DNA from 2 places in the Cytobacillus sp. FSL W8-0315 genome. Region 2 is predicted to be linked to the other one. Evidence: predicted binding sites of a transcription regulator. Region 2 holds the regulator's gene; the other holds the start of a gene.

Region 1 (9,092 bases), 2.6 Mb from region 2:
AATATGCCTTCCTGCAGTTCCCCCAGCGAGGCATAAGCATAGGAAATTCGTATAAAATGATTCGGCCCGTCACTGTATATGCTGCCGGGATTAATCAGCAGTTTTCTTAAAATAGCCTGCCGATAGAGGCTTCGAATTGGAATACTGGACGGTACTTTCAGCCATATAAAAAAACCTCCTTCCGGAGAATTCCATTCTGCTATCCCGGACAAGTGAGCATCTAATGTATTCAGGGCAGTATTACGACGAATTCTCAGCTGCTCACGTACCCTTTCCATATGCTTTTGATAGAGGCCGGTGGACAGCCATTTTTCAGCTACCCTTTGTGAAAGTGAACTTGAACCATAGTCAGTCTGCATTTTAAGATCTGCAAGCCGGTCGATAACAGGTTCAGGTGCTGCTACCCAGCCTATTCGAAGTCCGGGACTCAATGTTTTTGACAAGCTTCCCATATAAAGGACCTGGCCGTTTTTGTCCATTGCTTTTAATGGTGGAGGGGGCATTTCATCAAGCCATAGCTCACGATAAATATCGTCTTCCACAATTGGCAGCTGTTCTATTCTGCAAACATCAAGCAGTTCCCTCCGTCTTTTTTCTGTCATTAAAATTCCAGTCGGGTTATGGTAGGAAGGAATCGTATATAAAATGGATTTCCCTTTTTCATATTTCTTCAAAGAGATGCTTTTCGTGATAACTCCCTCTTTATCCATCGGCAATCCTTTTAAATTCATGCCTGATGACCGGAAAAGCTGTAAAGAATATAAGTAAGAGGGCTTTTCCAGAAATACGGGTGCCCCTCTTTGCACAAGGCCCAATGAAACAAGCTGCAGGGCTTGCAGCCCTCCAGAAACAATAAGTATCGAGGAAGGAGAAGCGTCTATTCCAGATGCTGCCAAATATTCACTAACTGCCTGTCTTAATGGCAAATACCCCTTTGGTTCCTCATAACCGAGTTCACTCAATTCATCAGCAGCTTCCTTTAGAACTTTCTGCATCGTTTGCACAGGGGAAATCTCAGGGGAAAGCTCTCCTTTGCTGAGCTGTATAAAAGCGGGATCCATTTCTAAGTCATTAATTTCCTGAACGATTTTTTCGCTGGCTCTGTGTATCCCTGTATCGATATATTCACTCCAGTTGGCAGACTGCCTTGAAGCGAGCAGAGTCCAAGTATTATTAATAACCTTAGTGCCAACTCCCGTTTTCCCTTCTATTAGTCCATCTGCAGAAAGTTCTTCCAGAGCAGTGATAATTGTGCTTCGGTTTACTCCAAACTCCTCAGCCAGTTTCCGCTGGCTTGGAATTTTACTTCCGATTGGCCATTCCCCTTTGGAAATCTTTCCTTTAATAGTCTCAATAACTCGCTGATATTTTGGCAATTGTGCTGTATCCATCCATATAACCGCCTTTATGAAAATTGGCTGGCAAAATTCTTTCCTAATTGGTTGAGGACATTGTATCAGTTATTGATTATCCTGAAAAGCAGCACAGATAATGGCTGGAAATGTTGATAAGGGGGATGAAGTTGGCAAATAAGAAATTTATGATTATCGGGGCGCATAGTTCTATCATCATTCTTTGGGCATCCGCATTCCCGGGAATTCGGGCTGGGCTTGAATCGTACTCCCCTGAGCACCTTGCCCTTTTTAGACTTTTAGTTGGTTCGGCTGCACTTGGTGTCTTAGCACTGCTGACAAGGATGCGTCTTCCGGATATAAAAGATCTTCCTGCTATTTTTATGCTTGGATTCCTTGGTTTTACGGTTTATCATACAGCTCTCAACATTGGGGAAAAAACAGTAAGCGCCGGACCGGCAAGCTTGATTGTATCAATGACTCCGATCTTTTCGGCTGCTTTGGCTGCTTTATTTTTAAGGGAAAGGTTTGGAAGGGTCAGGTGGACTGGTTCAGCAGTCAGTATTGCTGGTGCCGCACTTATTTCGCTTGGTGCAGGAGGAGGGTTTGAAATCCAAACCGGTATTTTATTTGTCCTGCTTGCTTCCATTTCAGAAAGCATCTATTTCGTGTTTCAGACTAAATACTTTAATAAATACGGATTTTTGTCATTTACATCCTATACGGTATGGGCAGGGACTGGTTTTATGCTGATTTATCTTCCTGGGCTTGGTAATGAGATCTTTCATGCATCGGCCGAATCCACTTTAAGTGTCATCTATTTGGGGATTTTTCCAACGGTAATTCCATATATTGCCCTAGCTTTTCTTGCGTCCATAGGAGGGACTTCTGAAGCGACAAGCTCTCTTTATCTGACACCAGCAATAGCATTTGTCATTGCTTGGGTTTGGCTGGGAGAGGTGCCGACTATGTTATCCATTGCGGGTGGTATAATCGCTCTGGCAGGTGTGATGATTATTCACCGTAAAGACAGCTCTGTTAAAGTAACGGAAATTTTTGAAAATGGCCCAAGTGAAAATATTTGAAAAATAATGATTGACATCCTTTTCTTTATGGTGGTAAAGTAATAAGCATATTAAACAACCGAATAATAAAAATCTTCTTATCCAGAGAGGTTGAGGGACTGGCCCTATGACACCTCGGCAGCGGACAAAAGTGTACCGTGCCAAATCCAGCAAGCGTAGCTTGAAAGATAAGAAGAGGACCATTGATAAATGCCGCCCTCTTCTTTCTTTAGAAGAGGGTTTTTGTTTTTATCCGAAAAAATGCATCAAGATTCTATTCATAAACATATGAATAATTCTTATCGAGAGAAGCAGAGGGACCTGGCCCAATGAAGCTTCGGCAGCAGGCAGACTGCACTGTGCCAAATCCAGCAGGCGATAGCCTGAAAGATAAGGAGGGGACTTCAAAAAACCTCTTCTGTTAGAAGGGGTAAATTTCAGGATATAATTCTTAGTTTTCCCATGGGATTAATTATATATAACATTTAGAAAAGGAGAGATGCTGAATGATAGAGTTTCAGAATTTAAAGAAAATCTATGAAAGCGGAGGACAGCAGGTAGCTGCTTTAAATGGAATAGACTTAAAGATTAACAAAGGTGAGATTTTCGGTGTGATCGGCTTCAGCGGTGCGGGAAAGAGCTCTTTGATCCGCTGTGTCAATTGGCTGGAGAAGCCGACTTCAGGAAAGGTCATTGTCAGTGGACATGATCTGACGGCTTTATCTGTAAGAGAAATTCGCGAAGTGAAAAGAAACATCGGGATGGTCTTTCAGCATTTTAATCTTTTAAATTCGAAAACAGTGTTTGCCAATGTGGCGATGCCGCTCACACTGGCTAAGATCCCTAAAGATGACATCAAAAAGCGTGTCCATGAACTATTAGAATTCGTGGGGCTTGCAGACAAGGCAAACAGCTATCCCGATCAGCTGTCAGGCGGGCAAAAGCAGCGGATCGGAATTGCCAGGGCGCTGGCGACCCAGCCTTCCATTCTATTATGTGATGAAGCAACTTCAGCGCTGGATCCGCAGACAACCAGCTCTATCCTGCAGCTGCTGAAAAAAATAAATAAAGAATACAACATTACTATACTGATCATTACCCATGAAATGTCTGTAATCAGAGAGATCTGTGATCGTGTCGCTGTAATAGAGGCAGGAAAAATTATCGAAGAAGGAACCGTCTTCAATGTCTTTTCATCACCAAAGACACAAACAGCGAAAAACTTTGTCAGCACTGTCATGAATGATCAAATACCTGACTCCATTAAAGAAGTGATTGAAAAACAGCAAGGGCTTCAAAAGGTATTTAGAATCAACTTTGTTGGAAATTCTGCCGGGCAGCCGCTCCTCTCGCAGGTTGCCAAAAAGTTTAATATCGACTTCAACGTCCTGTTTGGAAATATTACTGAACTTCAGGGAACACCGTTTGGCAACCTGATTGTCGAATTCCAGGGTCCGGACAGTGAAATCAGACGTGCTATACAGTACATCAGCCAGGAAAAAGTTTCAATAAAGGAAGTGACAACACGTGCTAGTTAATCAGGAAAAAATCATCGAAGCCTTAATCGAAACGGTTCAAATGGTGGCATTCTCATTGCTGTTTTCAGCTATTATCGGACTGCCGCTTGGTATATTGCTTGTCGTAACAAGGAAAGGGCATCTGCTGGAAAACCTCGTTGTTTTTAATATCATAAACAGCATTATTAATATTTTCAGATCAGTTCCCTTCATCATTTTAATGGTGGCCATTATCCCCATTACCAGGCTGATTGTCGGAACATCGATAGGTACGGCTGCAGCCGTAGTGCCGCTAGTCTTTTATGCCGGGCCATATATTGCAAGATTAATAGAAAACTCATTGCTTGAGGTAGATCCGGGAGTCATAGAAGCTGCAGAAGCAATGGGAGCAACACCAGGCCAGATAATATTAAAATTCCTGATTCCGGAAGCACTTAGTTCGCTGGTATTAGGCTTTACAATTGCAACAATCGGATTGGTCGGAGCATCAGCCATGGCCGGGGCAGTCGGAGGCGGCGGGCTTGGTGACCTCGCCATTACCTACGGCTACCAGAGATTCGATACAACAGTCATGCTGATTACCGTTGCGATCTTAGTTGTCATGGTTCAGGGCCTGCAGTCATTCGGAAATATCTTATCCAAAAAAATCAGAAGAAGATAAATAAGGAGGAAATACATCATGAAAAAACTATTCTTAACATTCATTATTTTAGCATTGGGTGTGTTCACTGCAGCATGCTCAAGCACAACTGGAGGAGAAGAAACAAAGAAGATTAAATTAGGTGTAAGCGGTTCTGATACACGCATCTGGGACTTTATTGCAGAAAAGGCTGAAAAGGAAGGCATTGAAATTGAAGTTGTGACATTCTCTGACTATGTGCAGCCAAATGTTGCCCTTGCAGAAGGCGATCTTGATGTGAATGCATTCCAAACAGTCGCTTATTTTGACACTTTTATTAAAGAGCATAATATGGATCTTACCCCAATAGCGACAACTGTTTTAGCACCAATGGGGCTTTATTCTGAAAAAGTAAAATCGGCAGAAGACATTCCGGAAGGCGGCAAAATTGCCATTCCAAATGATGCTTCAAATGGCGGAAGAGCCCTTCTTTTACTGGAGGAAGCCGGCCTGATTAAATTATCCGAGGACTATGACGGAAACCTGGACTTGAATAAAATCGTTGAAAATCCGAAGAACCTTGAATTTGTAGAAATGGTATCAGCGCAGACACCGCGTGCACTTCCGGATGTCTCTGCTTCTGTAATCAATAACGGAATTGCCGTAGATGCAGGCTTTAACCCAACTAAGGATTCAATTTTTATTGAAAGTGAAACCGCTACTCCATACGTAAATATCATTGCTGTCCGAACAGAAGACAAGGATAACAAAACGCTTAAGAGAATTGCTGAACTTTACCAGGAAGATGATGTAGCTGATTTCATTACGAAGGAATATGACGGAAGCATGATCCCGACTTTTATTCCTTTAAGTGATATTGGCTGGTAAAAAATTATTTATAAAGGAGGAACAATGATGGCGGCACCTGTAAAAGCACTATCTGAACTGAAAGAAGCAATCAAGAAAAATGTTGAGGGAAATAAAGAACTTTATCTTTCCGCAAGCCACCGGATCCATGCGACCCCGGAAATAGGAAATGAGGAGTTTTTTGCCTCTGGCTTGCTTTCAGGCATCCTTGAGAAGGAAGGTTTTGAAGTTGAGCGGGCAGTGGCCGGGCATGAAACAGCTTTCCTTGCCCGGAAAAAATCCGATAAACCAGGGCCGTCTATTGCATTCCTTGCAGAATATGATGCCCTTCCCGGGCTGGGTCATGGATGCGGCCACAATATCATTGGCACAACAAGTGTGGCAGCAGCCATTGCATTGAGCAAGGTTATTGATGAGACCGGAGGAGAGGCAGTAGTATTTGGAACCCCGGCAGAAGAAGGCGGGCCAAATGGAAGTGCAAAAGGCAGCTTTGTGAAGCATGGCTTACTTGAAGGCATTGACGCTGCCCTAATGGTTCATCCATCAAACCATACCCGCCTGACCAGTTCATCACTGGCAGTTGATCCGCTTGACTTCGAGTTTATCGGTAAGCCTGCCCATGCGGCAGCTTCACCGGAGGAAGGAATCAATGCCCTTGATGCAGTTATTCAGCTATTTAACGGAATTAATGCCCTTCGTCAGCAATTAAAGGATGATGTACGAATCCATGGCATTATTACTCATGGCGGGGATGCTCCAAATATTATCCCTGAGTATGCAAAAGCCAGATTCTTCATCCGTGCTACAACCAGAACCAGTCTTAATGAGGTAACACGGAAGGTTAAAGCTGTCGCTGAAGGCGCCGCATTGGCAACCGGAGCAAAGCTCAATGTTATTGCTTTTCAAAATGAAGTTGATAACCTGCTGTTAAACAAGACATATGACCAAGTGTTTAAAGAAGTGATTGAAGACTTGGGAGAAACGGTCGTTGAAGGGGACAGAGATGGAATCGGCTCGACGGATGCAGGCAACATCAGCCAAGTGGTGCCAACCATTCATCCTTATATTAAAATTGGTGCAGATGATCTTGTTGCCCATACAGTTCCGTTTCGTGAGGCTGCAGCATCTGTAAAAGGAGACGAAGCACTGATAACCGGGGCAAAAGGGCTCGCACTCACTGCCTTCCAGCTGGTAACAGACCAGGAGCTGCTTAAATCCATTAAACAGGAATTTCTAGAGCGGAAAGCCGCTGAATAAGAACAAAAGCTATCCTCTTTGCGGGATAGCTTTTCCTTATTCAGTGAGTCTTTTCCTCAAATTGGAGGTTTCTTTCCCTAATTTGCTGAATAATATTTTCCGTAAATTTAGTCTGCGTTTCCCCAATTTTCTCATTCTTTTCCCGAAGTTCACGATTACCTACTGTTCCTTCATCTGTTCCTGTGCCATCCGAATAAGCTCCTTCACCATACTTCCGCCAATCTTCCCGCCCACTGTTCCTGCCTGTTTGGATGTAAGACGGCCGTTATATCCCGGCTTCAATGGCACACCGGCCTCCTCGGCAATTTCATATTTCACGACATCGGGATTTTCATTGTCAACATGGTATCCCTGGTTTGCCATTACCTGATTTTTAAGCTGGTCTAATGCCGCTCTTGATTCCGGCACAAGCGGGCGTCTTTTTCTTCTTGCCATGATGCATTCCTCCATAATAAGTACTTTTTCTTATTATGTGATAGAACATAGGGAATAACACTGAAAAAACTTGTACATCTTCTTATGAAAAGATATTCTAATGTTAGAAACCCTGAATCATTGTGAATAAACAAAAGAAGGTGTTTTGGTTGGCATTAAAATACTTGTCAGCTCTGCTGCTGCCCGGCCTGCTGGTTTTGCTCTTTACGAGAGTAAGCTATAATCGTGTGATTGGGCTTGTATTGACGGTGGGACTGATTGCTGCTTCTGTCTATAAAGGGTATACAAATTCATTTGCCTTGATTGTTATAGACGCACTTTCATTGACTGTCGGGTTTTGGTACGCTCAAAAACTGAAGCCCAAAACAAAGCCAAGTGCGGAATAATTTTTGCGGAACCTGTCGATCAAACGTATCGACAGGTTTTTTGTAAAATGAAATTTCAGCTGTATTTTTGCTCGCATAAAATCAGCTATTAATCAATATCAATCAAACGTTTGATTTAATTTCAGGAGGTTAATCAAACGTTTGATTAACCTTGCTTCGACACCACCCTCAAGAATTCGGCATATTTCCCAAGCAATATTTACCCGGCAAAAATAAAAAAACGAATATCCGTTCGTATATTGTTGGTTTGTTTTAGGCTCTTTGTGGTAGAATGATGATATGAGTTTTGAGTAAAAAACTGACAAATCAGCCATGCATCCCGGATCTTAAATTCTTTCAATGCTGGTTTGTGATTAATATATAGATAAAAGTAATTTGAACGGGAGGCTTATAGGTGAAGGATCAATTTGAATTAGTCTCAAAATATTCCCCTCAGGGCGATCAGCCTGGGGCAATCAAAAAAATTGTGGAGGGAATTAATTCCGGCAAGAAGCACCAGACGCTTTTGGGTGCAACAGGAACGGGAAAAACCTTCACAGTTTCAAATGTTATACAAGAGGTTAACAAGCCGACGCTAGTCATTGCGCATAATAAGACACTTGCAGGGCAGTTATACAGTGAATTTAAGGACTTTTTTCCAAACAATGCTGTTGAGTATTTTGTCAGCTATTATGACTACTATCAGCCGGAGGCATATGTGCCTTCTACAGATACCTTTATTGAAAAAGATGCAAGCATCAATGATGAAATTGATAAGCTCCGCCACTCGGCGACTTCTTCATTATTTGAGCGCAAAGATGTCATTATAATTGCCAGTGTGTCTTGTATATATGGTTTGGGTTCTCCTGAAGAATACAGTGAAATGGTGCTATCCCTCAGAACCGGCATGGAGATTGAGAGGAACCAGCTTCTTCACAGGCTCGTTGACATTCAGTATGAACGCAATGATATCGACTTCCAGCGCGGCACCTTCCGTGTACGCGGGGATGTAGTAGAGATTTTCCCGGCATCACGGGATGAGCATTGTATCCGTGTAGAGTTTTTCGGGGATGAGATAGACCGGATCCGTGAAGTAGATGCCCTCACCGGAGAAATTATGGGTGAACGTGAGCACGTTGCGATCTTCCCGGCATCCCACTTCGTAACGCGTGAAGAAAAAATGCGGATCGCCGTCCAGAACATTGAAAAAGAACTGGAAGAGCGCCTTGCTGAATTAAGAGAAAACGATAAGCTGCTTGAAGCCCAGCGCCTCGAGCAGCGGACCCGCTATGACCTTGAGATGATGAGGGAGATGGGTTTTTGTTCCGGCATAGAAAACTACTCCCGCCACCTTACATTAAGGCCGCCTGGTTCAACACCGTATACCCTTCTGGATTATTTTCCGGAAGACTTTCTAATTGTGATTGATGAGTCGCACGTAACTCTGCCGCAAATCCGCGGTATGTTCAATGGTGACCAGGCAAGAAAATCCGTGCTTGTGGACCATGGTTTCCGTTTGCCTTCAGCCATGGATAACAGGCCGCTTACGTTTACCGAGTTCGAAAAGCATGTGAAACAGGCTGTCTTTGTTTCGGCAACACCTGGCCCTTATGAGC
Region 2 (9,092 bases):
GGAACAGCCGCTTAATAACATGGAAACGGTAAGGAGCCCTATAAGAATTACTTTTTTCATTTGCTCGTTCCTTTCATGATTTGTCATAGTATAAATACGGTCTGTTTCAAAGAAGGTTTCATTTTGGAAATAAAAAAACCACCTTCCTTGTATTGTAACAGAAAAGTGGTTTCAGATGGGATGCTTGTCCCTGATTACTTGCCAGTCTGCTTGTTCATGGCATTCATCATTTGGTTGATCTTCTTCTGAGATGGCTTCATGCCCATTTGCATCATCATCATTTTAAGCATTTGTTCATTAATTGGCGGATTTTTCTCCAGGTAGCTCATCATATATTTTCGAGCAATGAAAAATCCTAGTGCTACACCGGCAAGAAGCGCCAGTACACCAACTAGAATGTACATACCCATACTAACTTCCTCCTTCATGTTGTCTATCATACAGTGTACTAGACCAAAGGTTATTATACAATATTTGCTTCATTTTTTCTCATATTTTAGACGAATTTTCTCTCTTTTATCGGTTTTAGCCACCCATAGCGCTTATGCTTGAGGTCAACAGCCAGGAAGGAGGACTCGCTTTTTCGCAGTACTTCGAAAAATACCGTCTCTGCCTCATAGCTGCCGGCCGCTTCTAAAACCAGGCTCCGTTCAAATACTTCAAGCTTCGCCCTGCTTCTTTTGCTCATCTCTATATAGTATGCACTTTTTTCTATTATAAAGTCCTTTTTTCGCTGCAGCTGCTGATGGATGTATTGATGCACTTTCAAACCCGGGATTGGCTTAGTCACAAAATCAATTTGCTTCGATAGAATAGACTTCATTTCACCTGACGAATGCTCATACTCTTCAAACAACTGAAAAAACATCCGCTCTCTGCCAAAATAATGGGCCGCAAATTCATCTTCTATTAAATACAATTGATAAGCTCTCATCTGGCCCCTCCTTCCGGGACAATCCATTTCTTTCAATTATAAGCAACCAAAAATAAGGAATGTGTCTGAAGATGTTAAAAACTTTCACTAATTTTGTCGAAAACGAAGAATTCAGTTGATTATGAGGATTCTTGCTGGGAGAACTGCTATAATAGCTGCTCAAAATATTTACTTCGTCATTTTCCCGGTTTTACTGAAATATAATCCTGTTTTTTTTAATATAAACCTATCTCACAAAAAAGGAAGAGCCTCTCAGCTCTCCCTTTCCGGTAAATATTATCCCTGCAGCAATGCTTTTACGCGTGCCACAACGTTTTCAACTGTGAATCCGTATTCTTCCATGATCTTCTCACCTGGTGCAGATGCGCCGAAGGTATCGATTGCAAGAACATCGCCTTCGTCTCCTGCATAGCGGTGCCATCCAAGTGAAGATCCCATTTCAATGGCAAGACGCTTCTTGACTGTCTTAGGAATTACGCTTTCTTTGTACTCTTTTGATTGAGCTTCGAAGCGGTCCCAAGCAGGCATGCTCACTACAGATGCATGGATGCCTTCGCCTTCAAGCGCTTTTTGTGCTTCAACAGCCAGGCTAACCTCAGATCCAGCAGCAAGCAATAATACATCCGCGTTGCTGTTGGAAGCTGGTGAAACAACATAAGCACCTTTTTGTACTCCTTCGTATGCCGCTGAATCCGTTCCTTTTAATGTAGGAAGGTTTTGACGGGTCAATACTAATGCAGTTGGCTTGTTTGTTGATTCAATTGCTGTTTTCCATGCAGCTGCTGTTTCATTTCCGTCAGCAGGGCGGACAACAGATAGGTTTGGCATTGCACGCAATGCAGCAAGCTGTTCTACAGGCTCATGTGTAGGTCCGTCTTCACCTACAGCGATACTGTCATGTGTGAATACATACGTAACAGGCAGGTTCATAAGTGCAGCCAGACGGATTGCCGGGCGCAAGTAATCAGAGAACACGAAGAATGTTCCGCCGAATACTTTTAATCCGCCGTGAAGGGCCATACCATTAAGTGCAGCACCCATTGCAAATTCACGTACACCAAACCAGATGTTGCGGCCGTCAAATGACTCAGCTGTAAAGTCGCCTGTACCTTTAATCATTGTTTTGTTGGAGCCTGCAAGGTCTGCAGAACCGCCAAAGAAGGAAGGCAGGTTTTGTGCGATTGCATTTAGCACTTCTCCGGAAGAAGCACGGCTTGCAAGGCTCTTTCCTTCTTCATAAACAGGGATGTCTTTATCCCAGCCTTCTGAAAGCTCGCCATTGATTGCCTGCTCCAGCTGTTTTCCTAACTCAGGATGCGCTTCTTTATACTGTGCAAAAAGGTCTTCCCATTCCTGCTGCTTCTTAGAGCCGCTTTCTACAACCTGCTGCTTGAAGTGATCATATACTTCCTGAGGAACATGGAAATCCTCTTCGAAAGTCCACTTATAGGCTTCTTTCGTTAATTTCAATTCATCAGCACCCAGTGGAGCGCCGTGAACATCAGATTTACCTGATTTGTTTGGAGAACCGTAGCCAATGACTGTTTTAACCTCAATCATTGTTGGTCGGTTTTCATCCTGCTTCGCTTCCTCAATTGCTTTTGCAATTTCGTGAAGATCATTGCCGTCTTCTACGCGGATATACTGCCAGCCGTATGACTTGAATCGCTGTTCAACACTTTCAGAGAAAGACTTATCAAGGTCACCATCAAGTGAGATATCATTTGAATCATATAGAACAACCAGTCTTCCAAGCTTTAAGTGGCCAGCAAGGGAAGCAGCTTCAGCCGAAACGCCTTCCATAAGGTCTCCGTCACCGCAGATGCTGTATGTATAGTGGTCAACAACATTGAAGTTGTCTTTGTTGTATGTTGCAGCCAGGTGGCGTTCAGCCATTGCCATACCAACAGCCATTGCAATACCTTGACCTAATGGGCCTGTTGTTGCGTCAACACCTGGAGTATGGCCATATTCAGGGTGACCTGGCGTCTTGCTTCCCCACTGTCTGAACTCTTTAATGTCATTCATGGAAACATCATAGCCAGAAAGATGAAGAAGGCTGTATAAAAGCATGGAGCCATGTCCAGCAGAAAGGACGAAACGGTCACGGTTGAACCATTCAGGATTTTTCGGGTTATGGTTCATGAAGCGTGTCCAAAGCGTATAAGCCATTGGCGCTGCACCCATCGGCATCCCCGGATGGCCGGAATTCGCCTTTTCAATGGCGTCGATTGATAAAGTACGAATGGAACTGATGGATAGTTCATCTGTGTGATTAAACATTCAATACATCCTTTCGAGTAGTAATTCTTTACTCTTTTAATATTATCGGGTGTCCTTTTTTTTCACAACCAATAGGGTCAGGAAAAGGACAAAAAAGCCGGTTTGTTACTATATTGACACAAAAAGACCCGGCGTATGTAAAAAAAGCGGAGATAGCCGGTAATAGAAGTCATCTCCGCTTTCTATTAAAAGAAGGAATACAGCATTGTGTATCCCTTGCAATTATAATATTAGTGAAGGCGGTTTTTATTTTGGAAGTCTTTTAGCTTTTTCGGAGTTACGTCATTTCCTTTCGGGTCAACGATTGTAACACCTTTAAGCGTGTTCAGCATGCCAGAGCGAAAAGTCTCCAAATACTCTTTGCGGAGAGAAGTCTGTTCTTTTGCTTCTGCTTCTGTTAAACCTGATTCCTTTGCCTTCTTTGCCAGTTCATTAATTCGGGCAAGTTTTTGTTTTGGCAGCATATATTAAAGCTCCTTTATATCAAAAGTTTACCTTTGGATATTCTGATAGAAGTTTTTATTATACAATAGCTTCAGATATGGAACAATACTGAAACTCAACTGCCATCATACTAAAAAAGAACACTTTTGACAAGAAAAGTGCTCTATTCAACAAGTGATTCCATATACTCTTTATACCTTCTGTGGACTGTTGCTTTTGAGATATTATAGCCAAAGCCTCTGAGTGTTGCAGCAATCTCTGCAAATGTTAACTCGTTTTTCCTTAGCCGGACAATTTCCTCTATCGGCACCTCTATTCTTTCCCTGCCGCCATTTGTTCCCTGATTGCTTAAGTTCTTCTCGGGGCGGTATCCCTTATCAACAGCCCGCTGCATGCCGCGTCTAATTTTGATGTTATGAAGCTTTCTCTGATATTCTTCTACCATCCCAACAATGTTCAGCACCATCGAATCTGATTCCGAAAGCTCGAGCTGGCCGTTATTCGAAATGCTGTACAGCTGAACTTCTTCCTTTAGGATGCAATGGAGTATCGCTATCTTTGCATTACCCCGCCCCAGCCTGGTTTCATCCTGAATGAGGACAACCTTGATATCCTTTTCTTTAATTAAGTCTAAAAGCTCCAATATACCGTCTCTTTCAAGGTCATATCCACTGGCCTGTTCGCGTATCACCTTGACTACTTCAAAATCATGCTTTTTCGCCAGATTCACCAGCTCTTCTTCCTGTCTTGAAAGGGACGTTTCCTGAGTATCCTTTGTTGTACTAACCCTGCAGTAAATAATTGCTTTCATAACTTCTCCTTATTCATAAAAGTCTGAACTGGCAAGCTCTTTATAAGGCTCGTCATCCAGTGCTTTTACTGGAATAACAATTTCATCGCCCGGAAAAATCCTGCCTGCCGCTATCTCATTATTTTGTTCGACCCAATTAATAAATTGATCTGTAGACAGCGAATGTTCAGCCGAAAAACTCTCAGCAATTTCCCATAAAGAGTCACCTTCTGCAACAGTGACTTTCACAAACTTTTCCGTATCAGGTGTCTCTATCTGAATGAGCATAATAAACGATGCTGTCAGGCTTAAAACGAAGAGAATAATAGCATAAGAATATGATTTCCACAATTTTTTCAGCATGATATACCACCTCTAAAAGAATGTATGTTCGCATTTGATGTTTTTATTATAGACCGAACATTTGTTTTGTGTCAATAAAAATTCGAACTTATGTTTGTATCATATGGTAATTGATGCTATAATTGAGACAACAAAAACATACGAGGTGCGTAAAGATGGTGAAATTATCAAAAAGGCAGCAAGATATATTAGAGTTTATTAAAGAGGAAGTTAAATTGAGAGGCTATCCGCCTTCTGTAAGGGAGATCGGGGAAGCAGTCGGCCTGGCTTCAAGCTCAACAGTTCACGGCCATCTCGCCCGTCTTGAAAGCAAAGGGCTGATCCGCAGAGATCCTACTAAACCGCGCGCCATTGAAATTTTAGATCTGGACGAGTCTTCTCACATCCCTAAGGTCAGTGCAGTCAATGTTCCGATCGTCGGTAAAGTAACTGCAGGGCAGCCGATAACAGCCATTGAAAATGTTGAAGAATACTTCCCTCTTCCAGAAAGAATGGCACCAGCTGATGAGCATGTATTCATGCTTGAAATCATGGGGGAAAGTATGATTGAAGCCGGAATCCTTGATGGCGACTATGTCATCGTCAAACAGCAGAGCACTGCTAATAATGGAGATATCGTGGTTGCCATGACAGAGGAAGATGAAGCAACTGTCAAAAGATTCTTTAAAGAAAAAGACTATATCCGGCTTCAGCCGGAAAACTCTACAATGGAACCTATCATCCTTCGAAATGTTTCCATCCTTGGCAAAGTTATAGGTGTATACCGCCATATGCATTAATAGAATGATAAAAAGCAGGCAGCCACTGCCTGCTTTTTATTTTTTCCAATTTTAAGAAGGTTATCAGTTCCTATTACCTGATGCTATTAGTGAAATCATACGAAAGTAACTGATACCTTTTCTGTTGGTACTAAGTTGCAGTCATGTATGACTATTTTATTATTCAGAAAATTCGGTATTTTTATGCATATTATTTTATAGCCACTTTCTATATAATGGTAATACACCGAGAATCAACCTAAGGTCGCTTGTCCAAAATCTCGACTTTAGGAGTGTGAAGAAAAAATGTTTTTGAACATTACCTTCGCTTTGTTGATTGGTGGGCTGGTCGGTGTCGTTGGACATATTCGGAAAGAAGGCAAAATGGTCAAACCCAGAAGGACAAAAAAATTCATCTATCTGGGGGTCTTTGAAGAAGTAATCATGGGGGCTTTAGCGGCTGTTTTTTTGGTCGTATCTTCAGATCCTGACTCTGCCTTAAAGGTAGTGCTCCTTGCGGTAATTGCAGGATTTGGAGGAGATGCACTGCTGACATGTCTCGATTTCCTAAAGATCAGACATAAAGAATAGAGAGATGCAGGGAAATACAAATTAGTTAAAACCTCGTTCACTTAGAAACGGGGTTTTTGTATTTTAGCTATGTAAAAACCCCCTGCTCATGCAAACAGAGTGTTTTCGAATTTTTAAAGTAATTGCTCATGTAGTGTTCGTTGCTCCAAGGGATGTACTTGCGTACGAAACATAAATACTAATCCTTGCCGTTAGAAATCCTCTTTAACTATTTTTTCAAAACTGCTCCTTCTGCTGAACCAATGGGCAATTAAGTATAGTGAAACTAAGATAAAAAAGGAATAAGCAAAGGCCCAATGGATTTTTTTATATAAGTGCAGCATTGGTGTTTTATATCTTTCACAAACCCTTGAAAACAGGACTAAACCGGCTAGCAACCATATTTATTCTTATCTTAGCTTTAGGGAATATTGTGACTGGCTTTATACCAGCAGATATAAATCTATTTTGGCATTCAATAGCAGCTCAACTTGACATGATAACTGTTTTGCCCGGTCTTTGGCTATACGCAAAATCTTTAGAAATTGGAAAACGCTGGACTCAATACTGTTTAGTTACATTACTAGTCATAGTCACACTCAATATGTTAATAATTTTCATCCCTATGCACGCCGGTCTATTGCAAAGGTTATTCTATTTAGTGATTTTCATATGGGGCACTGTACTGGCGTTTATTTTAAGTAAATGATTTGTTGCCACGCCTTTATCGCCTGAGCTCTTAATTCTTATTCTTAATTTACGCCCCCTGCCTTGGTTAAATTAGTCGTCTAACACAGAATCCTTACTATTAATATTTCTCGGGGGGAACCTAGATATTTCAACTCGTTACACCAGACCTTTTTTAAACCAAAATATATATATCTTTACAACATAAAGAAGAATCATGTTGGTAATTAATCCAAAGAACCAGTTCCAGTGAATATAGTGATACAATGAACTAAATTTTTCGAGAAGATAGGAGTAAGTTGTTATCCCCATTGAAAATAGTAAGTAGTACAAAAATGTTCTTCTTGTCCCTTTTTCTTTTGGATAAAAAAGTATAAAAAACACCGCAATTGTGGGATAAACAATATAATGCAATGAAAAGCTCATATTTGTCGCTTTATTAAATTCTCTATACGGAAACTCAACTAATCCAAATACCAATTGTATATATTCATGTATCCATGCTATTGATTGAACAAATATAAAGGTTATCCAAGCTAACCTTTTACTTTCGGTTGGGATATATCTTAATAACAAGTACAATGATAAAATCCACGAACATAATAAAATCAGGACTTCTCTGGTCATTTTAAGTCCACCAAAATTAATCTTTTAGAAAACCATCGATAAAATTTATCATTTATATATAGAGCAATCATTACTGTTACTAGTGTCCAATACCATTTCCATTCATGGTACTCAACCAGTTTGGTTTTAGATTCTAATACAGCATCTAAGAAGGTAAAAAATCCAGCAAAGAAAACATAATACAATAGTGAGCCAAACCCTTTTTTGTTCCTTGGAAAATACAAACTAAAAATAATGGCGACTACCGGGAATAGGAAGAACTCAAAGGAAAAACTAGTCCTATTATATAAATTTGCCTTAGGGTACAATTGAATCGGATATTCAATCCAACCCATTTCTACTGCTATTAAACCGGCTGGCCATGTAATGACCTGCAGAAATAAAAAGATAACCCACGCTTCTCTAACCTTGTCTCCCGGTACTAGCAGCTTGAGACACATGATACTTAGTATTAATACCCCCATTATAATCCATCTTTCAAGATTCATTTAAGTCACCTTTCATTAGAACTATTTAATACTATTTGTTTACATAATTAAAAAAATCGATACTCCACTTTTCATCATGCTGCCATTTGTTTAGCTTCATATTTTTGAAGTCTGGGCCATGTTATTTGTTATGGCAATCGACACAAACAGTATCCATGTTATCTTCACCAAACGCTAAGTCTGGATGAAGCTCGAGCTCCTTGATATGGTGAACAAGCAACTGGATCTTCCTACCCTTACCACTCTCACTGTATTCATTTGTTTCAATGCTTAAGCGCCCCTTCCGTTTACATTCCTGGCATTCATAGTTGTCACGCTTCTTGATTACTACTCGTAGCTTCTTCCATTCCACACTGTTATAAAACTACTCATAATGTTGCCTGAAATTTACGATTATTTTTAGGAAGGTATAAATTTGGTTTCTTTTTACATCATTTTAGGAATCCATGTTACTTTAATAATTGATGCCCTTAATTTTGGAAATTTGGTATAATTCAGAAAAAAGGTGTGAAAAGAGTGTCACTTGCCTATTTGCTAACTTTTATTCCTCTTTTGATTATTGGTACGATAATTTCAAGATTTGAAAACCTCTCAGCTAATGCAAGGGTTTTTCTTCCCATATTACTTGTAATTCCAATTTATTACTTAATAACTAAGATTCCTGGAACCGATTATAGAATTAAAAAAGGTTACGGAATTACATCAATAGGCTTGATTGTTGTATTTTTTTTCTTACTATGAACTAAGGTTCTTGTGGTAATTTTTTAAATAATTTACCCGAAAACAAAAACCCCTCAACACCTATGGTGTCAAGGGGTTTACTTATTAGTACATGCTCAGGTACTGCTCGCGCTCCCATGGATGCACTTGCGTACGGAACATGAGTTAATCCGTATTTATTTATTACTTTCTATTATAAATGCGGATAAATAGGGATTTAATTAAATTGTATTTTCATTAATTATCTTTAAGTTTTTTAAAAAGGGGGCAATATGGGGGCAAAATTGGGGGCGCCAATAATTTAATGTTTAAGATCATCCGTTTCTGTTTAATAGTTGCAATTAATTCATCAAATAAGATGGTAATTGGCATTTTCTTTTCTCCCCAAATTCGCATATATTTGATAGCTGCTTTTTCATTTAAATAAG

The links. Region 2 encodes LexA, which represses DNA repair genes until DNA is damaged. Its sites were predicted from a motif close to CGAACATATGTTCG; they were not measured.
Region 1: uvrB (excinuclease ABC subunit UvrB) is a predicted target of LexA. The motif match lies at 7,719-7,732, and genes of this name have one in related genera.

What each region holds. Positions count from the first base shown of each region.
Region 1 is NZ_JBBOOC010000001.1:1,261,081-1,270,172, forward strand. Features, by position in the region: gene MKY20_RS06460 (aminotransferase-like domain-containing protein) at 1-1,391, opposite strand, end outside; gene MKY20_RS06465 (DMT family transporter) at 1,523-2,437, shown strand; SAM riboswitch class I at 2,512-2,611, shown strand; SAM riboswitch class I at 2,713-2,813, shown strand; gene MKY20_RS06470 (methionine ABC transporter ATP-binding protein) at 2,923-3,954, shown strand; gene MKY20_RS06475 (methionine ABC transporter permease) at 3,944-4,594, shown strand; gene MKY20_RS06480 (MetQ/NlpA family ABC transporter substrate-binding protein) at 4,613-5,440, shown strand; gene MKY20_RS06485 (M20 family metallopeptidase) at 5,468-6,676, shown strand; gene MKY20_RS06490 (alpha/beta-type small acid-soluble spore protein) at 6,836-7,111, opposite strand; gene MKY20_RS06495 (DUF2198 family protein) at 7,261-7,497, shown strand; gene uvrB (excinuclease ABC subunit UvrB) at 7,892-9,092, shown strand, end outside.
Region 2 is NZ_JBBOOC010000001.1:3,887,266-3,896,357, forward strand. Features, by position in the region: gene MKY20_RS19820 (DUF6376 family protein) at 1-60, opposite strand, end outside; gene MKY20_RS19825 (YneF family protein) at 195-410, opposite strand; gene sirA (sporulation inhibitor of replication protein SirA) at 497-934, opposite strand; gene tkt (transketolase) at 1,211-3,217, opposite strand; gene MKY20_RS19840 (DUF896 domain-containing protein) at 3,448-3,681, opposite strand; gene MKY20_RS19845 (YneB family resolvase-like protein) at 3,825-4,472, opposite strand; gene yneA (cell division suppressor protein YneA) at 4,482-4,814, opposite strand; gene lexA (transcriptional repressor LexA) at 4,970-5,593, shown strand; gene MKY20_RS19860 (DUF4257 domain-containing protein) at 5,879-6,163, shown strand; gene MKY20_RS19865 (hypothetical protein) at 6,489-6,851, shown strand; gene MKY20_RS19870 (CBO0543 family protein) at 6,989-7,456, opposite strand; gene MKY20_RS19875 (CBO0543 family protein) at 7,453-7,944, opposite strand; gene MKY20_RS19880 (HNH endonuclease) at 8,066-8,296, opposite strand; gene MKY20_RS19885 (hypothetical protein) at 8,902-9,092, opposite strand, start outside.